DNA from 3 places in the Streptosporangium sp. NPDC001681 genome. Region 2 is predicted to be linked to each of the others. Evidence: riboswitches for the same ligand, from Rfam matches in the RefSeq annotation. Region 2 holds a riboswitch; each other region holds the start of a gene.
The links. A riboswitch is a leader RNA that binds a small molecule or an ion and turns the genes downstream of it on or off. The one in region 2 is predicted to bind cyclic di-AMP.

Region 1 (3,201 bases), on a different contig from region 2:
CACCGCCATCGCACTCTCCGCGGGAACCACGACCTGGACGCTCGCCCACCACGTGACCGACGTGCCCGAGCTGACCGTGATCACCAACTCGATCCGGATCGCCGACGTCTTCCACCGCTCCCCCAGGGCCGATCGCACGGTCGTGCTCACCGGCGGGGTCCGCACCCCCTCCGACGCGCTGGTCGGCCCGGTCGCGGTCACGGCGATCCGGGGACTCCACGTCGACACCCTCTTCCTCGGCGTGCACGGGATGAGCGCCCGAGCCGGGTTCACCACACCCAACCTGCTGGAGGCCGAGACCAACCGTGAGCTGGTCGCCTCCGCACACCGCCTGGTGGTGCTCGCCGACCACACCAAGTGGGGCACGGTCGGCATCAGCACGATCGCCGAACTGGCCCAGGCCCACATCGTGGTCACCGACTCCGGCCTGGCCGAGGAGGCCCGCGAGGAGCTCGCCGCCTCGGTGGGAGAGCTGATCATCACAGAGCCACAGCAGGAGAGCGAGAGCGTCGGCCGATGAAGCGTACGATCACCCATCTGGCCGACGGCCGGGAGCTGTTCTACTTCGACCGCCGCGACGACGCCGACCGCGGAGCGGTCGACGGACGCGACCTGCCGCCCCGCCCCACCGCCTCCGAGTTGCGTTACGACCCGCTGACCGAGGAGTGGATCGCGGTGGCCGGACACCGCCAGGGCCGCACCTTCCTGCCTCCGGCCAGCGAGTGCCCGCTCTGCCCTTCCACCTCCGGCAACCTCACCGAGATCCCCTCCGCGGCCTACGACGTGGTGGTCTTCGAGAACAGGTTCCCCTCGTTCTCCACCTATCTGGGCGACTATCAGCAGGTCGGCGGGTTGAGCGAGGTCCGTCCCGGGATCGGTCGCTGTGAGGTGGTCTGTTTCACCTCCGAGCACGACTCCTCGTTCGCGATGCTCCCCCCCGAGCAGGTGGAGCTGGTCATGGAGGCCTGGATCGACCGTACGGCGGAGTTGTCGGCGATGCCGGGCGTGGAGCAGGTGTTCTGTTTCGAGAACCGGGGAGCCGAGATCGGCATCACCCTGGCCCACCCGCACGGCCAGATCTACGCCTACCCCTACGTGACCCCGCGCACCAAGCTGACCCTCGGGGCGGCCGGGCGCCACCGGGAGCGGACCGGCGGCAACCTGTTCGCCGACGTGCTCGCCGCGGAGCGGGAGGCCGGGGTCCGGGTGGTGGCCTCGAACGAGCACTGGACGGCGTTCGTCCCGGCCGCGGCGCGCTGGCCGGTGGAGGTTCATCTCTACCCCCACCGGCAGGTCCCCGACCTGGTCGGGCTGGAGCCCGCGGAGCGCGCGGCGTTCGGACCGCTCTACACCGACGTGCTCCGCCGCCTCGACGCGTTGTTCGGTGTGCCGATGCCCTATATCGCGGCCTGGCACCAGGCGCCGGTCAACACCGGTCGTGACCTGTCGTACACGCACATGGAGCTGTTCAGCATCCGCCGCGCGCCGAACAAGCTGAAATATCTCGCCGGCTCCGAGTCGGCCATGGGTGCCTTCGTGAACGACGTGCTGCCCGAGGAGACAGCACACCTTCTGCGCTCTGTTGTCACGAACTAATCACCAATTGGTCTCGTCTTGAAGTCGCGTGACCCTGTGTTTACCACTACTATCCTTCCCACATCGGCTGCAACAGCCGATATGCCTAATCCCAGGCGCATCGCCCGGGAGCCGGGGAACCACCGCACCTGGGGTGAAACCACTTCGGTGGAAGGGCGTTCTCCAGCCCGAACCCGTCAGCTAACCCGGTAGGCGGAAGGAGAGGAGAGTTCGTGGCGGCCCCGTCCCCCACGTTCCGTCGGCATGCGGTTCTGGCCCTTTGTTTGAGCCTGGTCGCCATGTTCACCCTCGGTGCCCCCACCGCGGGAAGCGCGGAGCCCAAGCCGACCGAGGCCAAGCTCCGCGCCGAGCTGGCCAAGCTCGGCAAGAAGGTCGACGGGCTGATCGAGGCATACGCGGCCAAGCGCGAGTCCCTCAAGAAGGCGCAGAAGGCCGAAGCCGTCGCCAAGCAGAACCTGGCCAGGGCCTCCGACCTCTACGCCAGGGCGGAGAAGCAGGTCGACTCCATAGTCCAGCTCCGCTACCAGAGCAGCATCGGAGGCCTGCCCGCGCTGCTGTTCGCCGACGACATGGGGGGAGCCGCGGTGATGGAGCAGCTCACCGCCCAGCAGAGCGCGCACCTGCAGGGCTTCGCCGAGAGCTTCGAACGCAGGAAGAGGGCGACCGAGACGGCCGCCAGGCTCACCGACGAAATCAGGGAGGAGGCCAAGGAGATGCAGACCCAGCGTGACGAGGTCGAAGATCTGATCAAGGACATCAAGAACAGGCTCGACCAGCTCGCCCCCGTCGGCTCCGGGCGCCGCGCCGACGGCAGCTGGGCCCCGCAACTCCCCACCGGCGCCGACAACATCACCGACCGGACCCGGATCATGCGTGAGGCCGTCAAGAGACGCTTCGACCTCCCGTACGCCGTCGGTTGCTACCGGTCCGCGAACGACGGCGGCGAGCACCCCCTCGGCCGCGCCTGCGACTTCATGATGAGCACCGGCGGCACGATGCCCTCAGCCGCCAACCTCCGGCTCGGCGACGAGATCGCCGCCTGGGCCATCAAGAACAAGTCCAAGCTCGGAGTGAAGTACGTGATCTGGCGCCAGCGCATCAACCACGGCTCCGGCTGGAGAACCATGTCCAACCGCGGCGGCATCACCGCCAACCACTACGACCACCCGCACATCTCGATGTACTGAGCCGCCAGGCTCCTGAACTGCGGTGATCTCGCTGTAATCCCCTCTCAGGACACAGCGAGGTCCCCGAGACCCGGCACGATTCAGTCACTGGCGTTCGATTGGATGGGCGTATGACTGATCACGATGTGGCCCGTCTGCTGCCCGGTGTCCCGATGCTCCGCGACCTGTGCCGGTCCATGGCGGTGCTGGAGGCCATCCTGAGCCCGGAGTGGGAGAGCCGCTACCACTCCTTCGACGCGGGTTGGAGCCCGAGGGCGGAGATGGCTTACACGATCACACACCACCGACCCGCAACCACCACCTGAGCAGGGCGAGATGCCGCTGGCGAGGTATCTGCCCTTCCCTACGGATCTGGTGGTCAGGTGTCGTACAAGCCGTCCCAGGGTTCGTAGAAGCCGAGGTTGTTCGGGTAGAGCTC
Region 2 (3,201 bases):
GACGACCGCCGGGGCCCCCTCGGGCAGCGCCCGCCAGGGCGTGGTGAACGCCACGACCGCCAGCGTGACCACCCCCAGCGCGGCCAGCGCCCACCCCGCCGGCCGCACGCCCGAGGGCGCGTCCGTCGTACTCAGCGTCATCAAACACCTCCAGCGTGGAGCCCGAACCCGGGGCCCCGTCCTTTGGATCTTCTGCCTGCCGCGGTCGGCCGGACGGCGCCTCGCCGAGTCGTCACCGGTCACCGCGGCACGCCGCGGCTCCCTCCCGTGCCTTGCGAGGCACCCGCCGACCACTCCTCGCCACGGCGAGATCCGCCAGGTGAGCCCTGGACCGGGAAAGGACACAAGGATGTCAGGCGAGTTCCTTTCCGAGGTAGTCACGCCACGCCACGGTGAGTTGGGCAGGCGACAGGCCGAGCGTGCCGGCGACATCGCCGCCGTAGAGCCTCACCAGAGCCTTCTCGCCGAAGCGCTCCGCGATGAACCGGCAGGCGAGCCAGGCCTCCTCGTACGCCTGCGCGAGCCGCGGGGCGCCGGGGGCGAAGTCGGCGGGACCGGGGAGACGGGCGGGCAGGACTCCGGCGCGCACCTCGGCGGCCAGTTCGGCGGCGGCCGTCCGCACCGGGATCCCGGCATCGCGGTAGCCCACGTAGTCGGCGAAGCCCTCCGACAGCCACATCGGCACCCGGCCGCCACGGGTCGCGCCGGTGGCCACGTGCACGAGCTCGTGCGTGATCACCACGTCCCCGCCGGTCATGCTGAGCCTCGCGTAGCCCGAGGGCAGGACGATCACCCGGTCCGCGGTCGCCATCGCGGCCAGGCCCCGGGTGCTCTCCGCTCCGGCGAGTGCCGCGGCCTCGGCGTCGGTGGCGGGGAACAGGATCACCGCTCGGACCGGCCCCCAGATCGCCGCGACCGCGCGGCGGGCCCGGTCGGCCCTGGCGGCCAGGTCCCGCAGGACGGCGGGCGCGACGTCATGGCCGATCACGAGGGAGTGCTCGCCCCGGACGACGACGGCGGCACCGGGCCACAGGTCGCGAAGGTCGACGGGGAGTTCTCCGGCGCGGTGGAGAGGGCCGGCTCCGGCCAGGAGAGGTCCCGTCCCGGCCAACGGGCCCACGCTCATCAGCGCCAGCATCCCGGCGAGCACGGTGCGGCGCCCCTTCGGGACGGACATAACGATGTGATGCTAGCGGAACGCGGGCCGGCGCTCCGGCCTTCGGGCCGGGGGTGAAGGCCCGCGCGGGAGTGCCCGCCGGGGCGCGAGCGTGCCCTGACCTGCCGTGTTCTGCCGCCGGAGCGGAACGTGATCCGCTGGCGCGGATCCGCGCCGGCCCAGGCCGCCGGCCACGCGCTCGCGGCCTTCGCCGGAAACGGAGCGGCCCCGTCCCCGCACATGTGAGGAACGGGGCCGGCGCCCCTGCCCGGGCTCAGGCTCCGGGCCGGACCGCTCCGGCGAAGGAGGACCTGTAGTACCCCTCCAGCTTCACGATCCGGACCGTCTTGCCACTGCTCGGCGAGTGGACCATCCTGCCCTTGCCGACGTACATGCCGACGTGGCCCTTTCCACTGAAGAACATCAGGTCACCGGGGCGCAGGTGGCTCCACGAGACCTTCTTCCTGATCGCCCGGTACTGGCTGTGCGTGATCCGGGGGATGGACACGCCCGCCTTGCGCCAGGCGTATTTGACGAGCCCCGAGCAGTCGAACGCGCCGGGACCGGAGGCACCCCACCGGTACGGATCGCCGACCTGCTTCTTGGCCGTCGAGACGGCCTTGCGAGCCCGAACCTTCTGCAGGGCCGCCCTGCTCATCTTGGTCTTGACCTTGGTACCGGCCTTGGCCTTGTGCACGGTTCTCTTCGTGCTCTCGGCCTGCTCGGAGACTCCGGCCGCGGTGTTGACCAGGATCTCAGGGGTGCTGTCCGTCGTCGCCCTGGCCGCCGTCGGCCCCAGGGTGACCGCTCCGGCTGAGGCGGTCAAGGTGAGGGCGATGCCGCCGAGGGAAAGGCGGAAAAGGCGCGACAGACGGGTGTTACACGGGGTGGTAGACAGGATTTCTCCTTGGTGCTTCCACTGATGCCTACCGGGTTAGCTGACGGGTTCGGGCTTGGAAGATGCCCTACGGCGCAAATGCGCTGATTCACCCCTGGCCACGCTGTGTCGGGCCTTTTGGGTCCCCGGTTCCATGCCTCCTGGCTGCATAGATTCGGCGGGCCGCCGTGATGAGGTCCGTCCCCGGCAGGGGAACGGCGGCCGGTTGGATTTCTATAGGGACACCGGCCCGAAGACCGACATTCACCGCGACGGCATGGCTTGCACGTCGCGAGGCCAGAAGTTACCCCGATCTCCAACCTTCGGCAAAGCATTCGCCAAACAAGAAGATCAATAAGCCTTCGTGATCTTCCTGTTACCCCTGCTTAATGACCATTTATGCCATTGAGATATGACTCTCGTCACACCCTCGGAATGACGCCCGACAAATCGCGATTTCTGTAATGTTCATCACATTTGCCATAATTCACGGTTGAAGCCGCGAGGGTGCCCTCTCCCGCCGCGGAGCACGGGTCAACGCCGGACGCACGTGTAGGCGCCGTAGATCGATTCCCTGAAGTCCGCCTCGACGATCTCGAACCCGGCGGCGTCGAACATCGGCTCGAGAAGCCACCGGAAGGTGCTGTACTCGGTGCGCAGATGCTCGGCGTAGTCCTCGCGGGTGTAACCCAGCGCGGGATCGTCGGCCGCGCCGTCGAGCCAGCGGCCGAGCACGGCATCGGCCTCGGCCGGCTGGAAATCGAAGATCAGGTCGCGCAGGCGCAGGACGCCCCCCGGCCGTAGGATCCGCGCGATGCGGTCGAGTGCGACCGCCTTCCAGAAGTCGGGGAGCTGATGGAGGGCGTGACGGGTGTAGACCGCGTCCGCGGGTGGCCCGGCGTGCTCGTAGGAGAGAAAGCCCGCCCGCACGCATTCGAGGTTGGCCAGGCCGTCCTCGGCGGCCCGGACGGTCAGGAAGTCGTGCATCGCCGGGGAGACGTCGACCGCCACCACGCGCCGGAACCGCCGCGCCGCGGCCAGCGCGAACTGCCCCGTCCCCGCGCCGAGTTCCACGACCGTCGCCGTCTCCCCCAGGCCGCGCCCGGCGAGCGCGGCGAGGTCCTCCCCCGGATCGGGCCTGCCCTGCTTGCGGTCGAACCCGGCGACG
Region 3 (3,201 bases), on a different contig from region 2:
CCAGTGATCGGAGACAGAAATGGGCAACATGGACATCTCTCTCAAGGAGATGATGGCGATCGACGGCGCCATCGGCGCGGTCATCGTCGACTACAACAGCGGGATGGCGCTGGGCGCGCTCGGCGGTTCCAAGGATCTCGACCTCCAGGTGGCGGCCGCGGGTAACACCGAGGTCGTCAAGGCCAAGATGCGGACCATGGAGTCGCTCGGTCTCAAGGACGGCATCGAGGACATCCTCATCACCCTCGGCACGCAGTACCACGTGATCCGCCCGCTCTCCGGCCGGAGCGGCAAAGGCCTGTTCATCTACATGGCCCTCGACCGGAACCGGGCCAACCTCGCGCTCGCGCGGCACATCCTGCGCGGCATCGAGGAGAGGCTCGAGGTCTGATCCTGCCGCGGCCCGTGCCCTTTCAGAAAGGGCACGGGCCGCGGCAGGGGCTCACCGCCCGGGCGTTACCGGGGCGGTGAGCTCATCGATCGCGCCGGACCTCAGCTCTTCTCGGCGACCGCCCTGCGGCGGAGATGGCCGGCGACCAGGTAGGTGGCACCGCCCGCGGCGAGCACTCCGACCAGGGCCAGGGTGGCGGCCGTGGTGGCGGAGGAACCGGCCGGGGTCGCGGCCGCCACCGGGGCGGTGGCGCCCAGGTCCCGGACACCCTGCTCGGCGGCCTTGGCATCGGCGCCGGACAGGGCGACCGGCTTGGCGGCGACGATCGCCCCGGGCGCGGTGAGGGGCTCGGACATGATCTTGGGCTTGGCGAACGTCTGGCTCACCTGCTGGGCCTTCACAGCCTTCTTGGACTGCTCGGCCTTGACCAGGACCGTCTGCGGAGGCTTCGCCGGGTTCGCGTCCCGGTAACGCCAGGCACCGGTGGAGAACGCCACGGGGTGGTTCTTCTTGCCCACGCCGTCACCCCACTTGGTGACCACGTACTTGACGTCGATGTGGCCCATGCCGCCGTTACCGTCCACACCGAGCGTGGCGGGGTTGAACCGGCCACCGGTCAGGTCGGCGAAGGTCTTGGCGTCAAGGTCGATCATGACGCCCACGTTGGAGGGCACGCCGGGACCGCGGTCACCGACGAAGAACTTGGCCTTCTTGCCCTTGTAGACGACGTAGCCCTCGGTGAACAGGGGCCAGCTCGGGCTGGCGATCATGCCCTTCTGCATCGGCTTGCCACTGGCCGGCAGACCGGTGTCGCCGGCCCGGCCCGAGGAGTCGTCCCAGAAGTAGGAGGCCCTGGTCGAGCCCTTGAGGAGCACGACCTCGTTGGCGGCCACCTCGGTGTCCGCGCCGGGGGAGGCGGCGGAGGCGGGGGCGGCGACGGCGGGGGAGGCGGGCAGCGCGGAGGCGACGCCGCCGGAGACGAGCACGCTCGCGCCGACGAGGGCGGCGGTGGTGAGACGGTTCTTGTACGAGAGGTTCTTGATCAGACCGTTCTTGGGCAGGTCAAAGGGAAGACGCATGAAGAAGGGGCTCTTTCACGAGGGAACGGGGCAGCCAGCTGCGACACACGGCAAGGGGTGCACTGGCGGGGACGCGCTCTTCGGAAAAGCGGCGTGGCGAGATCAGCGGATCGCTACGCGGAGCACGGTCCAGGTGCCACGCTCAGGCGCGGCGACGAAGGACAGAGATGAAGTTCAGGTGGTCGGCACGGGCAGGACGGGCACCGACGCGGTGACGCGGTGATCCATGAGGGGGATCTCCTCTCCAGCTCGTCTACCGGGTTAGCTGACGGGTTCGGGCGATGGAGTTGCCCTACCGCCGCACGTTCGCGGCGGATTCACCCCGGGAAAGTGGTTCCCCGGCTCCCTGGGCCCCGCGGGCCCGGTGGGATTCGACGTCGGCCGGCCGCTCCCTCTTGTGAAGGGCAGGTCGCCAACCGATATCCGTGGACACTACCCACCGAAACCGGACAAAGCAAAGCAAATGTCATGAAAACCCCAGAAGATCTACCTACAAGCTTCAAGAAAGCCCCATCGGAGACCCCGTCCCACCAACAACCGCCCTACCAGCGAGAACGTCTTGCCGATCTCGGGTTTCACACCCCGGAGACCCGTGTCCGAGGGCCTTCCGCGCCCACGAGGGGCCCAGTCGCGCGAGGGTGATCACACCCCGAGCCCCGTGCCCGAAGCCCTTCCACGCCCGGGGGGAGAGCATCCCCGAGGTAGATCCCCCTCAAAGATCCACATTGGGGAATCCGCGCTCCCCGAGGAAGCCCTCCCTTGACGAAGGGCACCCCGGGGCGGGCTCAGTCCCACCAGAACGACCAGGCGTTCCTGCCCTTGATCTGCTCGGCGTAGTCGATGAGGTTCCCCGCGCCCTGGATGATGCTGTCGGGGCAGAACGTCCAGTGCTCCGCGGCGACGTGCAGGGCGTGTTCCGAGGTCGTCGGGGGCGCGGCGACGCTGAGGTCGAGGGTGTTGAACCCCATCCCGACCAGCCGCACCCCGAACCTGTCCTCCCAGCTCCGTACCACCGCCGCGAGCGGGACCATCCACTCGTTGTGGTTCAGGGCGCCCTGCCAGCCCATGACGGCGAGGGCGTCGGCCCCGCGCTCGACCGCGACGAGTCCGAGCGGGGTCCTGCGCTCGGCCACCAGGCCCGCGTACCAGTCGGCGACCACGCCGGGATCGGCGGCGAGCCTTCCCGCCGGGGCCGGACCCGGACATTCGACTCCGAAGGGGTCGAGGATTTCGAGCTGGTCGATGTGAGCCTTGGCGATCCAGTCGGACCAGACCTCGGCCATGAACGCGGCGGCGTGGTAGTTGTCGATCTCGACGGCGGTGTCCGGGGCGATCTGACCGGCCGACCAGGGCTGCACCGAGTCCTCCAGCAGCACCGGCCACAGGCCGGAGTGCTCGTGCTGCGCCCGCAGCCGTGCCCAGTACTCACCTGAGACGGCCACCTCGCTGAGCCAGAACGCCGGACGGCGACGAAAGGAGAGCTGAGCGTAACCGGGGTCGGGCCACACCACGTCACCCGGTGGCAGGTCCACCGAGAGCTTCCGGCCCTCACCCTCGCTGCTTCCGTCGGCCCTGTCAGCGAACAACTGGCCCAGAACTGGCGGAAGCCTCCCACCCTCGCAATCGCTCATTCCTACCGATCCGATCCTGACCACGGACCAATTTTGGCCTGTCAACCATCCCGAGGGACAGTTCTGCCCTGGTCCAGGCAAAAATTATCGGTACAGAGGG

Region 1: linked by a shared signal. The riboswitch ahead of ABT130_RS37135 (coiled-coil domain-containing protein) and the one ahead of ABT130_RS38520 (C40 family peptidase) in region 2 are both predicted to bind cyclic di-AMP.
Region 3: linked by a shared signal. The riboswitch ahead of ABT130_RS39680 (hypothetical protein) and the one ahead of ABT130_RS38520 (C40 family peptidase) in region 2 are both predicted to bind cyclic di-AMP.

What each region holds. Positions count from the first base shown of each region.
Region 1 covers NZ_JBEOZN010000119.1:19,255-22,455, forward strand. Annotated here, with positions in the region: gene ABT130_RS37125 (DeoR/GlpR family DNA-binding transcription regulator) at 1-520, shown strand, start outside; gene galT (galactose-1-phosphate uridylyltransferase) at 517-1,596, shown strand; cyclic di-AMP (ydaO/yuaA leader) riboswitch at 1,669-1,805, shown strand; gene ABT130_RS37135 (coiled-coil domain-containing protein) at 1,875-2,783, shown strand; gene ABT130_RS37140 (hypothetical protein) at 2,894-3,088, shown strand; gene ABT130_RS37145 (hypothetical protein) at 3,142-3,201, opposite strand, start outside.
Region 2 covers NZ_JBEOZN010000130.1:2,385-5,585, forward strand. Annotated here, with positions in the region: gene ABT130_RS38510 (M48 family metallopeptidase) at 1-141, opposite strand, end outside; gene ABT130_RS38515 (hypothetical protein) at 353-1,177, opposite strand; gene ABT130_RS38520 (C40 family peptidase) at 1,431-1,982, opposite strand; cyclic di-AMP (ydaO/yuaA leader) riboswitch at 2,065-2,224, opposite strand; gene ABT130_RS38525 (class I SAM-dependent methyltransferase) at 2,568-3,201, opposite strand, start outside.
Region 3 covers NZ_JBEOZN010000139.1:12,927-16,127, reverse strand. Annotated here, with positions in the region: gene ABT130_RS39690 (roadblock/LC7 domain-containing protein) at 1-7, shown strand, start outside; gene ABT130_RS39685 (hypothetical protein) at 20-391, shown strand; gene ABT130_RS39680 (hypothetical protein) at 493-1,470, opposite strand; cyclic di-AMP (ydaO/yuaA leader) riboswitch at 1,706-1,857, opposite strand; gene ABT130_RS39675 (DUF4253 domain-containing protein) at 2,256-3,056, opposite strand.